2 regions of the Hansschlegelia sp. genome follow, and region 1 is predicted to be linked to the other one. Evidence: predicted binding sites of a transcription regulator. Region 1 holds the regulator's gene; the other holds the start of a gene.

Region 1 (7,381 bases):
CGCCCGCGGACGCGGTGGACGTGGTCGGCACCGGCGGCGATGGCTCCGGCTCCGTCAACGTCTCAACCTGCGCCGCCTTCGTGGTGGCCGGCTGCGGCGTGCCCGTCGCCAAGCATGGCAATCGCGCCCTCTCATCGAGGTCCGGCTCCGCCGACGTGCTGCGCGCGCTGGGCGTTTCGGTCGACATCGACGCGAACCGGATCTCCGCCTGCATCGCCGAGGCCGGGATCGGCTTCATGTTCGCGCCGAACCACCATTCCGCCATGCGGCATGTCGGTCCCGCTCGCACCGAGCTCGGCGTGCGGACGATCTTCAACCTGCTGGGACCGCTCTCGAACCCGGCTGGCGTGAGGCGGCAGATGGTCGGCGTGTTCGCGCGCAGATGGGTCGTGCCGATCGCCGAGGCGCTGGCGCAGCTCGGCTCGGAGCGCGCCTGGGTGGTGCACGGCTCCGACGGGCTCGACGAGATCACCACGTCCGGGCCGACCTTCGTGGCCTCGCTCGAGAACGGCGCCGTGACGACCTTTGAGGTCTCGCCCGAGGACGCCGGCTTCGCGCCGCATCCGGTCGGGGCGCTCGCAGGCGGCGACGCCGAGAGCAACGCGCGCGCCATGCGGCAGGTGCTGGAAGGCCGGCCCGGCGCCTATCGTGACGTCGCGATCCTCAACGCGGCCGCCGCGCTGGTCGTCGCCGGCCGCGCGGCGACTCTTGGCGAAGGCGCAGCGCTCGCCGTCGCCGCGCTCGATTCCGGCGCAGCGCTCGCCCGGCTCGAGGCGCTCGTCCAGGTCTCGAATGCGGAGCTCGCCGCGTGAGCGACATCCTCGACCGCATCGGCGCGTATAAGCGGCGCGAAATCGCCGAAGCCAAGAGCGTCCGCCCCTTCGTGGAGGTCCGCCGCGCCGCCGACGTGGCCTCGCCGCCGCGGGGCTTCGCCGACGCCATCCGCCGCAGGATCGACGCGGGCGGCACGGCGCTGATCGCAGAGATCAAGAAGGCAAGCCCGTCCCGGGGCCTGATCCGCGCCGACTTCGACCCGCCCGCGCTCGCCCGCGCCTATGCGGAGGGCGGCGCGACCTGCCTGTCCGTGCTGACGGATGGGCCGTCCTTCCAGGGCGCGCCGGAGTTTCTGGTGAGCGCCCGCGAGGCGGTTTCCCTGCCGGTGATCCGCAAGGACTTCCTCTACGAGCCCTATCAGGTCGCCGAGGCGCGGGCGCTCGGCGCCGACTGCATCCTGGTGATCATGGCCGCGGTCACCGACGCCGAGGCGCGTGACCTCGTCGCGGCGGCCGCAGATTTCGGCATGGACGCCCTGATCGAGGTGCACGACGCCGCAGAGCTCGACCGCGCGCTGCCGCTCGCCGCGCCCCTGCTCGGCGTTAACAACCGGAACCTCAGAACCTTCGAGGTGACGCTCGAGACGACGGAGAGGCTCGCCCCTCTGGTTCCCGCCGGGCGCATCCTCGTCGGCGAGAGCGGCATCTTCACGCCGGCGGACGTGGCGCGGCTCGCCGCCGTCGGCTGCCGGACGCTGCTGGTCGGCGAAAGCCTGATGCGGCAGGCGGATGTCGCCTCCGCCACCCGCGCGCTGCTGGCGCCGCCGCCGGCGTCCTGAGCGGAACAGGGCGGGCCCTATGTCGAACGACCGGCACGCCGAGCTCGACCACGCGGCAGAGCGCTGGTTCGGGAAGAGCGCCGAGACGCTGACCGAAGCCGAGGCGCGCGTGCTGAAGCACGCCAAGCATCGCAGCGTCCTGATCCGGCATCCGGCGCTCCGCGACGAGGAGAAGACGTTCGGAGAGAACCTCGCCGATCATGTGGCGTCGTTCGGTGGCTCCTGGACCTTCATCATCAGCTTTGGGGTGTTTCTCACCCTGTGGGTCGGGGCCAATGTCTGGCTGCTGTCCCGGCCGTTCGACCCATACCCGTTCATCTTCCTCAACCTCATGCTGTCGATGCTCGCGGCGCTTCAGGCGCCGGTGATCATGATGAGCCAGAACCGCCAGGCGATTAAGGATCGCGAGAACGCCGCCCGCGACTACGAGGTCAACCTGAAGGCGGAGATCGAGATCATGGGGCTGCACGAGAAGCTGGACCGGCTGCGGGACGAGCACATCATCGTGCTGCTGGGCAAGCAGCAGGAGCAGATCGACCTCCTCGCGAAGCTCTTGAACAAGGATGACGGCGCAGGTGCTTAGGGAGCCGGAAGCCGAGCCGAGGGATGCAGAGTCCCGGCCTCCGGTCCCGGCAGAGGCCATGATCGAGGCGGTCTTCCGCAACGGCACGATCACGGCCTTCGGCATCACCGTCTCCTTCACGCTCGGCTTCCTCTCGCAATGGGCCTCGAGCCCCGGCGTGTGGCGCTGGTATGATCTTCCATCCGTCTTTGCGGTGTTCTGCGGGGCGCTGCTTCAGATCCGCGCCCTCGCGCTGCTGCTGCCGGTCGAAGGCTTGCTGAAGACGGTCTATGACCGGGCCACGCGCCTTTATCTGATCGGACTCGCGTTCACCGGGGCCGGCGTTTTCGCGGCCGTGTCGTTCGACGTCGCGACCGGAATTCTCACCAGGAGCCCCAAGTGACCTCGGAGCAGACCGGCCTCACCCATCTCTCCGCCTCCGGCGAGGCCAATATGGTCGACGTCGGCGACAAGCCTGCGACGACGCGCGAGGCGACGGCCGAGGGCATGATTGTGATGGCCCCCGAGACCCTGGCGCTGATCCTGGCCGGCGACGCCAAGAAGGGCGACGTGCTCGGCACGGCCCGGATCGCGGGCATCATGGCGGCGAAGCGGACGCACGAGCTGATCCCGCTCTGCCACCCGCTGGCGCTGTCGAAAGTCTCGGTCGATCTCAGGCCCGACGAGACGCTGCCGGGCGTCGTGGTGACCGCGACCGCGCGGGTGACCGGCCCCACCGGCGTTGAGATGGAGGCGCTTACCGCGGTCTCCGTCGCGTGTCTCACGGTGTACGACATGACGAAGGCGGTCGACCGCGGAATGCGGATCGAAGGCGTGCGGCTGCTCGCCAAGTCCGGCGGCCGCTCCGGAGACTTCAGGGCCGAAGGATGAGCGGCCTTCTCCCTGTCGCGGAGGCTCGCGCCCGTATCATCTCGGGCCTGAAAACGCTTCCGTCCGAGCAGGTTCGATTGGGCGAGGCGCTCGGCCGAACGCTTGCCGCGCCGCTCCATGCGCTCCGGACGCAGCCGCCATGGGATTGCTCCGCGATGGACGGCTATGCGGTGCGCTCGGCCGATGTCGCGACCGCCCCGGCGCGTCTGCGCGTCGTCGGTGAAGCCGCGGCCGGAAAGGCTTTCGGCGGCGAGATCGGCCGCGGAGAAGCCGCACGGATCTTCACCGGCGCTCCGCTGCCCGCGGGGGCGGACGCGGTTCTCCTCCAGGAGAACGCCGCGCGCGAGGGCGACGAGGTGGTCGCGCACGAGGCGGTCCCGGTCGGCCGCCATGTCCGTCGGGCGGGCCTCGATTTTACGGCCGGCGAGACACTGCTGCCCGAGGGCCGGCGGCTCGGGGCGCGCGATCTCGCGCTCGCCGCGGCGCTCGGCCACGCCTCGGTCCCCGTCGCGCGGCGGCCGCGCGTGGCGATTCTGGCCACTGGCGACGAACTCGCCCTACCCGGCGCAGAGACTGGCCCGGACCAGATCTTCGCATCGAACGGCTTTGCGATCGCGGCCGCCGTGACCGGCGAAGGCGGCCTGCCGCTCGATCTCGGCGTCGCGCCGGACGATCCAGCGGCGATCCGCGCCGCCATCGAGCGCGCCATCGACGAGAGGGCCGATGTCCTCGTCACGCTCGGCGGCGCTTCCGTGGGCGACCACGACCTCGTCCGGCCGGCGCTGGAGGCCTGCGGCGTCGCGCTCGACTTCTGGAAGATCGCGATGCGGCCCGGCAAGCCGATGATGGCCGGGCGGCGGGGCGAGATGCTGGCGCTTGGCCTTCCCGGCAATCCCGTCTCGGCCATCGTCTGCGCCGTGCTGTTCTTGATGCCCGCGCTTCGGCGTCTCTCGGGGCGCGCCGACATCGAGCCGCAGATCATCCCGGGGCGGCTTGGCCGGGACATGCCGGCCAACGACCATCGCGAAGACTATCTGCGGGCCGCCCTGACCTTCGATCCGGATGGAGTCGCCGTCGCGACTGGCTTCCCGCGGCAGGATTCGTCCATGCTGCGGCGGCTCACCGAAGCCGAATGCCTGCTCGTTCGCCCGGCCGGCGCGGCCGCTGCCCGGGCGGGCGATCCCTGCATGATTCTGCCTCTGCCGCATCCGCTCTGAAGCCGAAGCGCAGGAGCGGATTCCCGACGTCCGCCCCGGCATGAACCGAACGTTAACTGTTGCAGAACACATCTAGAACAGGTAGATTTCTGTTCATGATTTGTTTTGCACCGTCGCGGACCCGCCCATGTTGACCCGCAAGCAGTACGAGCTTCTGCGCTTCATTCATGAGCGGCTGAAGGAGGCCGGCGTGCCGCCCTCCTTCGAGGAGATGAAGGAGGCGCTCGACCTCAAGTCGAAGTCGGGCATTCATCGGCTCATCATGGCTCTCGAGGAGCGCGGCTTCATCCGGCGCCTGCCGAACCGGGCGCGCGCGCTCGAAGTGCTGAAGCTGCCAGAGGCCGCGGCCCCCTCGGTCACGCGGCCGACCCCCCGGTTCTCGCCGAGCGTGATCGAAGGCAATCTCGGGCGGCTCAAGCCCGCTTCTTCGAACGACGACGACGGCGAAGATCGGCGCTCGGCCGTGCATGTGCCGGTGATGGGCCGGATCGCCGCCGGCGTGCCGATCTCGGCGATCCAGACCAGGAGCCACACGATCGCGGTGTCTCCGGACCTGCTGTCGACCGGCGAGCACTTCGCTCTCGAGGTGCGCGGCGATTCGATGATCGAGGCCGGCATTCTGGATGGCGACCTCGTCCTCATCCGCCGTCAGGACACCGCCGACACGGGCGACATCGTGGTCGCGCTGGTGGACGAGGAAGAGGCCACTTTGAAGCGGCTGCGGAAGCGCGGCGCCTCGATCGCGCTTGAAGCCGCAAACCCCGCCTATGAAACGCGGATCTTCGGCCCCGACCGCGTCGCCATCCAGGGACGGCTCGTCGGGCTGATCCGCCGCTACTGATCGTCCGGAGAGGTCTCGTCTTCCTCCTCCGCCTCGGCGGAACCGGTGGGGTCGACCGGCGGAGGCCTGAGGTCCTTGACGGGCGCCGTCGGGGCGAACGCCAGACGCGCAGCGGCGGCCGGAGGCGGCGTCGGGGGCTGGCGCGTCCATGGCCTTGAGCCCGCGGGGTCGAGGGCGGCGACGCCCGAAAAGCCATCGCCGGAGCGCGTGAGGCTCAGCGCGCCGGTCGCTGCGAGGATTCTTCGGTCAACCACCGCCGCCGTCTCCGCGCAGGCCGCCGGCGCGTCAAGGCGCGTGACGACAAGCGCCGCCCGCCGGCAGTCCTCCTCCAGTCCCCTCGGGTCCCACGACAGCGCGACGACGCCACCGCCCGCGAGGGGCGCGGTGCAGCCATAGGCGTCGCACCGCACGTCGCGTGCGGCGTCCCGCGTCGGCGCAGGCGAGCCGTCGGCCGCAAACCAGACCTTGGCGGCGAACCGGCCCGGGCTGGCGCCGAGCAGCGCGAGCCGGCCATCCGGCGCCCGCGCCGCAAGCGCCCGACCCGATGCGTCGATCACGACGTCCGGCCGCGCCGGAAACGCCGCAAGCGCGAGCGCCGCCCCGAGAATCGGGAGCCCGCCCCAGCGCAGCGCCGTTCGCCAGAGGCAGAGCCATGCGATCCCCAGCGCGAAGAGGCTGAGGGCGCCCGGCCCGAACGCCACGACGTTGCGTTCGGCGCCTGGCCAGGCGGCGACCGCTCCAGCGACGGCGAGCACGCCCTCGAGTCCGAAGCCCATGAGACGCCACCAGATCGCGTCCAGTCCTAGGGGCGCGAACAGCAGCCCGGCGATCGCCGCCGGCATCACGATCAGCCCGACTAAGGGCTCCGCGAGCGCGTTGCCCGCCAACGCGTAAGGCGTCAGGCGCTGGAAATGATAGGCGGCGAACGGCGCGGTCGCGAGCCCGGCGATGAGGGTCGTCATAACCGCGAGCGTCGCCGCGCGTCGAAGGCGGCGCGTGAGCGCCGCGCCGCGCGAGGCCGGCGGCGGCGCGGGAGGCAGGTCACGCCTGGTCTCGAACCACGCCACCAGGCCGGCCACGGCGGCGAAGGACATCTGAAAACTCGGCCCAAGCAGCGCATCGGGCGTCCAGGCGGTCACCAGCAGCCCGGCGAGCGCGAAGTTGCGGGGCGCCAGCGCGGACCGGCCGATCATCACGGCGAGCAACGCGACCGCGATCATGACGTAGGAGCGCTGCGTCGCGACCTCCGCGCCGGAGAGCGCGAGATAGAAGGTGGCCCCGGCGAGCGCCACCGCTGCGCCGATTTCCTTGACCGGCAGGCTGAGCGCCGCGCGCTGGGAGAGCGCGAGCAGCGCCCGCGCGAACCAGAACAGCGTGCCGGCCACGAGCGCCATGTGCAGCCCGGAAATGGACAGGATATGGCTGAGGCCGGCGGCGCGGAGGTCGTCCGAGACCGAGGGCGGGATCGGGCCTTGCACGCCCGTGACCAGAGCCGCCGCCACCGCGCCTTCCGGGCCGCCCACGGCGGCCGAGATGCGCGCGGTGAGGTCCGCGCGCAGTCGCTCCAGCCGCGCCGCCGCGTCCGACATGACGCCACCCGGAGAGGCCGGCAGAATACGGATGTCCTTCGCGCCGTAGCCGGTCGCGCCGATCTGCTCGAAGAAGGCCACGCGCGCGAAGTCGTAGCCGCCGGGGCGCACGGGCCCCTCCGGCGGCCGCCAGAGCGCCGTCAGCGCAATGCGGTCGCCGGCCGCCAGCGGCGGATCTGCGCGCGCGGTCACCCGAACGCGGGCCGGCATGTCGCGCGCGGCCAGCGTGATGAACCGTTCCGGCGCGATCGTCAGCCGCCGCATGCCGCGCGCGCGCGGCTCGACGAACAGGACGCGGCCGACCACCTCCCCGCGCAGCGGCCGCTCGAGCGTCGGCGCTTCTGCGCGGACCGTCGCGAGCTTGCCGGCGAGAAAGCCCGCGCCGCCGAAGGTCAGGCCGAGCGCGAGCCAGAGCGCGAGGAATCTGCCGCGGGCAAGCCAGAGCAGCCCGAGCCCGAGACCGAGGGGCGCTGCGCTCGCCCACAGTTCGGGCTCGCGGCCCGCCGAGAAGTAGATCGCGGCGCCGCAGCCGAACGCGACGGGAAGCCAGAGCGCCGGTCGACCGGCCTCCGCCTCCTCGGCGAGCAGCGCCGACAGTCGGGCGGAAGCCGCGCCGCCCCATGCCGTCGCCGCGCGGTCGGGACCGGCCGCCCGATCCTCCGGAATGGC
Region 2 (7,381 bases), on a different contig from region 1:
CCTTCTCGCGATTCTTCCGCTCTGACGGCTTCTCGTAAGCGCGCCGGCGGCGCATCTCGCGGAAGACGCCTTCGCGCTGGAGCTTCCTCTTCAGGGCCCGGAGCGCCTGATCAACGTTGTTTTCTCGAACGACGACTAGCAAAACATCTCCAATCGTTAGGATTCGATAGCGGAAACGACGCCGGACGCCCGACCACGCGGCCGGACGCGAAGGCGCTGACTATTTCACTTGAGCGGCCGCTTATTTAGGCGTTTGAGCCGGAAAAGCAACCTTGCGCCGCTTTCCGAACCCGACGGGCTCCAAAACGGCAGTTCAGGAGAGCCCAGACTGGGCTCTCAGCCATAAAGTCTCGCCACCAGATGGGGTGGCACGCGCAGCATCAGCAGCCCGGCCGTCAGCGCCGCCCGCACGCCGCCGCGCGATGCGGCCTCGGACCGGCTCGCCGGCGCGAGCGCCCGGGCGCGAAGCGCCACGATCCGCCGCCGGCCGATGCGACGGATCAGATCGGCGTCTTCCATCACGGGCAGCGGACGATACCCGCCGAGCCTCTCGTAAAACCGCTTGTGGATCAGCAGCCCCTGCTCGGCGCGCGGCAGGCCGGTGAGGAGACCTGCGACGTCGGCGAGAAACTCCGCCAGCCGAACCCTGCCGCCAAAGCCGTCGAGGCCGTAGCGGAAAACCGCCGCGCGCCGGTCGGCCTCGCCCTGACGCTCAAGCGCGTCGATCAGCGCGCGCACCTCGCGCTGCCAGCCCTCGTCGAGCGCCACGCCGGGCTCGAGGAACAGCAGCCATGGGCCTTTGGCGGCGCGCGCCGCCTCGTCCAGCCGGTCGCCCCGCTTTCCGCCGCCGCGCACGAGATGGCATCCCGCCAAATCGGCGACCTCAGGCGTCGCGTCCGTGGAGCCGCCGTCGACGATCGTCACGTCGCGCACCACGCCGTCCGCCGCCCCCGGAACCAGCGTCGAGAGGGTCGGGACGAGCGCGCGCTCGTGATTACAGGTCGGGATCACCACGCTCAGCATGAGATCTGTCTCTAGCATGCCAGAGGGCTCATGTCCGGTGAGATTCATGGCCTCTGCGCATCACCACGCAGGAAATGCGCCTGCTGTTCTTGATTTGTTCGCAGACCGCGATTACTGTCGCGGTATGGCACAGCCCGCTCTCCGCCTTTCCTCCTTCGTTGAGCCCGTCGCGAACGATGAGCGTCGGCGGCGCGGCCGCGGCGCCGCCAGCAATGCGAGCGGCCGGTTCGAGCCCCTGGAGCGCGTCGAGGAGGATGACGGCTGGGACAGCGCAGGCGACCTGCCGCCGTTCCGGACCGAGGTCGCGCTCGAGACGGCGCGCACCGCCATCACCCGCAACAACTCCCCCGACATCGGCTTCGACCGCTCGATCAACGCCTATCGGGGCTGCGAGCATGGCTGCATCTACTGCTTCGCGCGGCCGAGCCACGCCTATCTGGGGCTGTCGCCCGGCCTCGACTTCGAAACCAAGCTGACCGCGAAGCCGAACGTGGCGGAGCTTCTGCGCCGCGAGCTGGCGGCGCCGTCCTACAAGCCGCGCACCATGGCGCTCGGGACCAACACCGATCCCTACCAGCCGATCGAGAAGACCTACCGGCTGACGCGCAAGATCCTCGAGGTGCTGGAGGAGACCCGCCACCCGGTGGGCATCGTCACCAAATCGGCGCTCGTGCTGCGCGACCTCGACATCCTCTCCCGCATGGCCGCGCAGGGGCTGGCCAAGGTGGCGATCTCGCTGACGACGCTCGACGCCACGCTCGCCCGCCAGATGGAGCCGCGCGCGGCCTCGCCCTCGCGGCGGCTCGCCACCATCGCGGCGCTGAAGGAGGCCGGCGTGCCGGTCGCGGTGCTGACGGCGCCGATCATCCCGGCGCTCAACGACCACGAGATCGACCGGCTGCTGGAATCCGCCGCGGCGGCCGGCGCCGAGGAGGCCGGCTACGTGCTGCTCAGGCTGCCGCACGAGATCAAGGAGCTGTTCTCCGAGTGGCTGCTGGAGCGCCACCCGGCCAAGATGCGCCGCATCCTCTCGCTGGTGCGCGAGACGCGCGGCGGAAAGCTCTATGACGCCGAGTGGGGCAAGCGCCAGAAAGGCGAAGGCGTCGTGGCCTGGACAATCGGGCGTCGCTTCGAGATGGCGGCTCGGCGGCTCGGGCTTGACCGCCGGCATCACAAGCTGAGGACCGATCTGTTCACGCCGCCGGAGCGCGAGCGCGCTGCAGGAAGCGGCGCGCAGCTGTCGCTCTTCTGAGATGTCCGCGGTCTCTCAGCAATTTCGCCATGATGAGCGGCGTTACTCGGCGTCCATGTCCGTCGAAAGGTCAGTCATGCCGGGGCCGTTGCGTCTGTCTCTTGTCACTCTCGGCGTCGAGGATCTCGGACGCTCGACATCGTTCTATGAGGCGCTCGGGCTCCAGCGGTCGCCGGCCAGCACAGACGAGGTCTCGTTTTTCGAGGCCGGCGGCGCGATCCTGTCGCTCTACGGTCGCGACGCGCTCGCGGCGGACGCCGGTCTCGATCTGGCCGGCCGGGGCCCCGGGGCCCAGACGCTCGCCTGGAATCTTGGCTCTTCGGCCGAGGTCGACAAGGCGATCGTGCGCATGGTCGCCGCAGGCGGCGGGCTGGTGAAGCCGGCCGAGAAGACGCCGTGGGGCGGCTATGTGGGCTATGTGGCGGACCCGGACGGCCACCTGTGGGAGATCGCGCATAACCCGTCATTCCCGCTTGGCGCGGACGGGCGCGCGCGCCTGCCGAGGTGAGCCGCCGCGTCAGGCGGCGCCGGCGAGGCAGACGGACGCCGCCGAATCAGGGATGATCAGCGGGCTGATCCTCTGCTTCGAGACCGCATGCCCGCCAAGCCCGCCACGTCCGGACCTGCGCCGAAAATCATCGCCTCGTTCCGGCGGGAGCGGGCGGCCATGAAAGCGGGCGCGCGGCTGGTCGCGGGCGTCGACGAGGCCGGGCGCGGCCCGCTCGCGGGCCCCGTGGTAGCGGCCGCCGTGGTGCTGAACCCGAAGAAGATCCCCGCCGGGCTCGCGGATTCCAAGATGCTCAACGCGGAGCGCCGCGAAGAGCTGTTCGTCGAGATCATGGCTACCGCGGAAGTCGCCTTCACGGCCGCCTCGACCGATCGGATCGAGCGGCTCAACATCCGCGGCGCGACCCTGTGGGCGATGTCACGGGCGGTCGCGAGCCTTTCGGTGCGGCCGGACCTCGCGCTGATCGACGGCCGCGACGCGCCGCCGGGGCTCGCCTGCGCGGCCGAGCCGGTGATCGGCGGCGACGCGCTGGTGCAGTCGATCGCCGCCGCCTCGATCGTCGCCAAGGTGGTGCGCGACCGGATGATGCGCCGGCTCGGCGAGTGCTTCCCGGTCTACGGCTTCGAGCGTCACATGGGCTATAGCACGCCCGAGCACATCGCCGCGTTGAGCGCGCACGGCCCCTGCGCGCATCACCGCCGCGGCTTCGCGCCGATCGCGGCGCTGCTTGCGGCTTAAGGGTTCGTTCACCGCGTTTCTGAACCCCGGCTTTACGTTACCGAACCGAGAATCCCGCCTGTCAGTAGCGTAACCCAGGCGGGTGATTCATGGCGTTCCAGCGTACCGGCGCAGCCCGCGCCGAGCGGCCCGAGGGCTCCGCCCTCCCCCTCGACACGATCCTGATCGGCGACTGCGTCGCCGAGCTCGAGAAGCTGCCCGCCAGCTCGGTCGACATGGTGTTCGCCGATCCGCCCTATAATCTGCAGCTGCAGGGCGCGCTTCACCGCCCCGACGACAGCCTGGTCGACGCCGTCACCGACTCTTGGGACCGGTTCGAGAGCTTTTCGGCCTATGACGCCTTCACGCGGGCCTGGCTGCTTGCGGTCCGGCGTGTGCTGAAGCCGTCCGGCACGCTGTGGGTGATCGGCAGCTACCACAACATCTTCCGCGTCGGCTCGGCGCTGCAGGACCTCGGCTACTGGATCCTGAACGACGTGGTGTGGCGCAAGGCGAACCCGATGCCGAACTTCCGCGGCCGGCGCTTCACCAATGCGCACGAGACGCTGATCTGGGCGGCGCGCGGCGCGGACGCCAAGGGCTACACCTTCAACTACGAGGCGCTGAAAGCCGGCAATGAGGATCTGCAGCCGCGCTCCGACTGGCTGATCCCGATCTGCTCGGGCGCCGAGCGGCTGAAGGGAGAGGACGGCCGCAAGGTCCATCCCACCCAGAAGCCCGAGGCGCTGCTCGCCCGTGTGCTGCTGTCGGCCACGAAACCGGGCGACGTGGTGCTCGACCCGTTCTTCGGCTCCGGCACGACCGGCGCGGTGGCGCGGCGGCTCGGCCGCCACTTCATCGGCGTCGAGCGCGACCGCGATTACGCCGCCGCCGCCGAGGCGCGGATCGCCGGCGTGACGCCGGAAGCCGAGGAGGCGCTGACCGCCGCCCCGGCGAAGCGCGACGCCGCGCGGGTCGCCTTCGCGACCGTGGTCGAGCGCGGCCTGGTCGCGCCCGGCGCCCGGCTGGTCGACGAGCGTGGCCGCCATGAGGCGGTGGTGCGCGCCGACGGCACGATCGCGCTCGGCTCGGTGATCGGCTCGATCCACCGCATCGGCGCGGTCGCGCAGGGCCGCGAGGCCTGCAACGGCTGGACCTTCTGGCATGTCGCGGAAGCCGGCCGGCTGACGCCGATCGACGCCTATCGCGAGGTCATCCGCGCCGAGGACCGGCTGGCGGGCTGAGCGCCGGTCGCGCGCCGAGCGCGACGATCGCTGCGGCGGCGACCAGGATGAGGAAGCCGGCGCGCAGCCCGAAGGCGTGCGACACGAAGCCGATCGCCGGCGGGCCCGCGAGGCCGCCGGCGTAGCCGACGGTCGCGATCATCGACAAAGCCGCGGCCGGCGCGACCCCCGGCACGCGGCCGGCGGCGGAAAACAGCGCCGGCACCACATTGGCGAAGCCGAGGCCCGCGAGCGCGAGGCCCGCATAGGCGACCCAGGCGTTCGGCGCCGCGACCACGAGCAGCAGCGCGAGCGCGGCGATCGCGCCCGAGATCCCCACCGTGAGGGCGGCCCCGAGGCGTTCCAGGATCCGGTCGCCGAACAGCCGGCCGAGGGTCATGGCGGCGGAAAACGCCGCGTAGCCGCTCGCCGCGATCGCGAGCGGCGCGCCTGCGGCGTCGCGCAGGAACACCGCGCTCCACTCCATCATCGCGCCCTCGCAGATGAAGGAGCAGAGCGCCAGCGCGCCGAGCCCGATCACGGCCGCGTTGGGCAGCCGGAAGGCCGGACCCTCGCCGAACGCCTCCGGCTCGGGCAGCGCGAGGCCGAAAGCCGCGATCAAGGCGACCGCCGCCAGCATCAGCGCCGCAAGCGGCATGCCGGGCGCGGCGCCGACGCCAAGCCAGATCAGCCCCGCGGCGGCCGCGCCGCCGCAAAGGCCGCCGATGCTGAAGAAGGCGTGGATCGACGACATGATCGGCCGTCCGAAGGCGCGCTCGACTGCGCCCGCATGGGCGTTCATGGCGATGTCGCAGACCCCGATCGACAGCCCGATCAGAAAGGCGCAGGCGGCGAGCGACGGCTGTGACGGCGCGAAGGGCGGCAGCGCGAGCGTCGCGGCGTAGACCGGCCCCGCCAAGGCGGTGACGCGGGTCGGCCCGTAGCGGTGCGCCAGGAAGCCCGCGAGCGGCATCGAGGCGATGGCGCCGAGCCCCATGCCGAGCAGCACCAGCCCGAGCTCGGCGTCGTTCAGCGCGAGCCCGGCCTTGAGCAGCGGGATGTAGGCGGCCCAGACGCCAAGCCCCGCGCCGGTGACGAAGAACACGGCCGTGACCGCCGTGCGGGCGCGCGAAACGTCCGCGCGGCCGCGCCGGAAGACCTGTTCGGTCACGCGCCGCCTCCGCGGCCCGCGCCGGCATGCGCCGCCACCTTGCGGAACACCGACGGCAGCGCCTCGCCGGCGAGCTCCGCGGCAGCCACCCAGCGCGCTCCCGCCGGCGCCGGCGTGCCGGCCGGCACCCGGGCGGCCAGCACCGCGAGCTCCAGCGCGAAATGGGTAAAGACGTGGGTGACGAGGCCGGGCGTTCTGCGCCATTGCGCGGCGAGCGGCGCCTCGGCCGCGAGTGCATCGACGGGCAGCGAAAGGTCGACGTCGGCGGCCCACCGGCCGGTCGGCGCCTCGGTCATGCCGCCGAGCAGGCCCTTTGGCGGGCGGCTGCGCAGCAGCGCGGCGCCGTCCGGCCGCTCCACCCAGAAGACGACGCCGCGGCGGGTCGGCCGCTCCGCCTTCGGAGCCTTGCGCGGAAACGTCTCCTGGGTTCCTGCGCGCCGCGCGGCGCAAGGCTCGCGCCAGGGACACAGCGCGCAGGCCGGCCGGCGCGGCGTGCAGATGGCGGCGCCGAGATCCATCATGGCCTGCGCGAAGTCGCCGGGACGCGTCGCGGGCGCCAGCAGACCCGTCAGCCGCCTGATCTCGGGCTTCGCCGCCGGCAGCGGCGTCTCGAGCGCGAACAGCCGCGTGACCACCCGCTCGACATTGCCGTCGACCACCGCCGCCGGCAGGTCGAAGGCGATCGCCGCAATCGCGGCCGCCGTGTAGGGCCCGACGCCCGGCAGCGCGAGCAGCTCGGCCTCGGAGGCAGGGAACCGCCCGCCATGCCGCGCCATGACGGCCTGCGCGCAGGCGTGCAGATTTCTGGCGCGGGAGTAGTAGCCGAGCCCGGCCCAGAGCCGCAGCACATCGTCGAGCGACGCCGCGGCGAGCGCGCCGACGTCGGGGAAGCGGTCGAGGAAACGCAGGAAGTACGGTCCCGCGGCCGTCACCGTGGTTTGCTGGAGCATGATCTCCGACAGCCACACGCGGTACGGATCCGCCCGCTCGTCCGGTTCCGCGCGCCATGGCAGCCGCCGGCGGTGGCGGTCATACCAGGCGAGCAGCGCGGCGGGATCGGGACGGGTTTCTGCGGCGACGGCCAAACTGTAAACTCGGAAACGACGCGGCCGGAGGTCGGCGCGCGATAAGCTTATCGAGCGCCGCTGCGTCATGCTCAAGCCGTCCCGCGCCAAGCTGCTCGCCGACCTGCTGCCGCAGGCGCTCGGGCCCGCGGCCGCCAAGCAGGGTTTTGCGGGCGCGGAGATCATGGCGCGCTGGGCGACCATCGTTGGGCCCGAGATCGCGGCCCGCGCGACGCCGCTGAAGCTCGCCGCGCCACGACCGCAAGGGCCAGACGCGCCCCCGGGGCAGTCGACCCTGCATCTGAGGGTCGAGGGCGCCTTCGCGCTCGAAATCCAGCACCGCGTTCCGGAGATACAGGAGCGGGTCAACGCCCATCTCGGCTGGGCCTGCGTCGGCTCGGTCAAGCTTCGGCAGGGATCCGG

What was found. Region 1 encodes LexA, which represses DNA repair genes until DNA is damaged. Its sites were predicted from a motif close to TGTTCNNNNTGTGTTCNG; they were not measured.
Region 2: a site for LexA is predicted at 1,108-1,125, ahead of VM780_RS16675 (PA0069 family radical SAM protein). Genes of this name have one in related genera too.

The regions. Positions count from the first base shown of each region.
Region 1 is NZ_DATLJK010000004.1:49,684-57,064, reverse strand. It holds gene trpD (anthranilate phosphoribosyltransferase) at 1-812, shown strand, start outside; gene trpC (indole-3-glycerol phosphate synthase TrpC) at 809-1,612, shown strand; gene VM780_RS01685 (DUF1003 domain-containing protein) at 1,632-2,195, shown strand; gene VM780_RS01680 (hypothetical protein) at 2,254-2,577, shown strand; gene moaC (cyclic pyranopterin monophosphate synthase MoaC) at 2,574-3,065, shown strand; gene glp (gephyrin-like molybdotransferase Glp) at 3,062-4,282, shown strand; gene lexA (transcriptional repressor LexA) at 4,410-5,123, shown strand; gene VM780_RS01660 (ComEC/Rec2 family competence protein) at 5,117-7,381, opposite strand, start outside.
Region 2 is NZ_DATLJK010000017.1:135,529-142,909, reverse strand. It holds gene rpsU (30S ribosomal protein S21) at 1-142, opposite strand, end outside; gene VM780_RS16680 (glycosyltransferase) at 337-1,041, opposite strand; gene VM780_RS16675 (PA0069 family radical SAM protein) at 1,148-2,275, shown strand; gene VM780_RS16670 (VOC family protein) at 2,352-2,783, shown strand; gene VM780_RS16665 (ribonuclease HII) at 2,871-3,521, shown strand; gene VM780_RS16660 (site-specific DNA-methyltransferase) at 3,611-4,744, shown strand; gene VM780_RS16655 (MFS transporter) at 4,713-5,894, opposite strand; gene mutY (A/G-specific adenine glycosylase) at 5,891-6,979, opposite strand; gene VM780_RS16645 (DUF721 domain-containing protein) at 7,047-7,381, shown strand, end outside.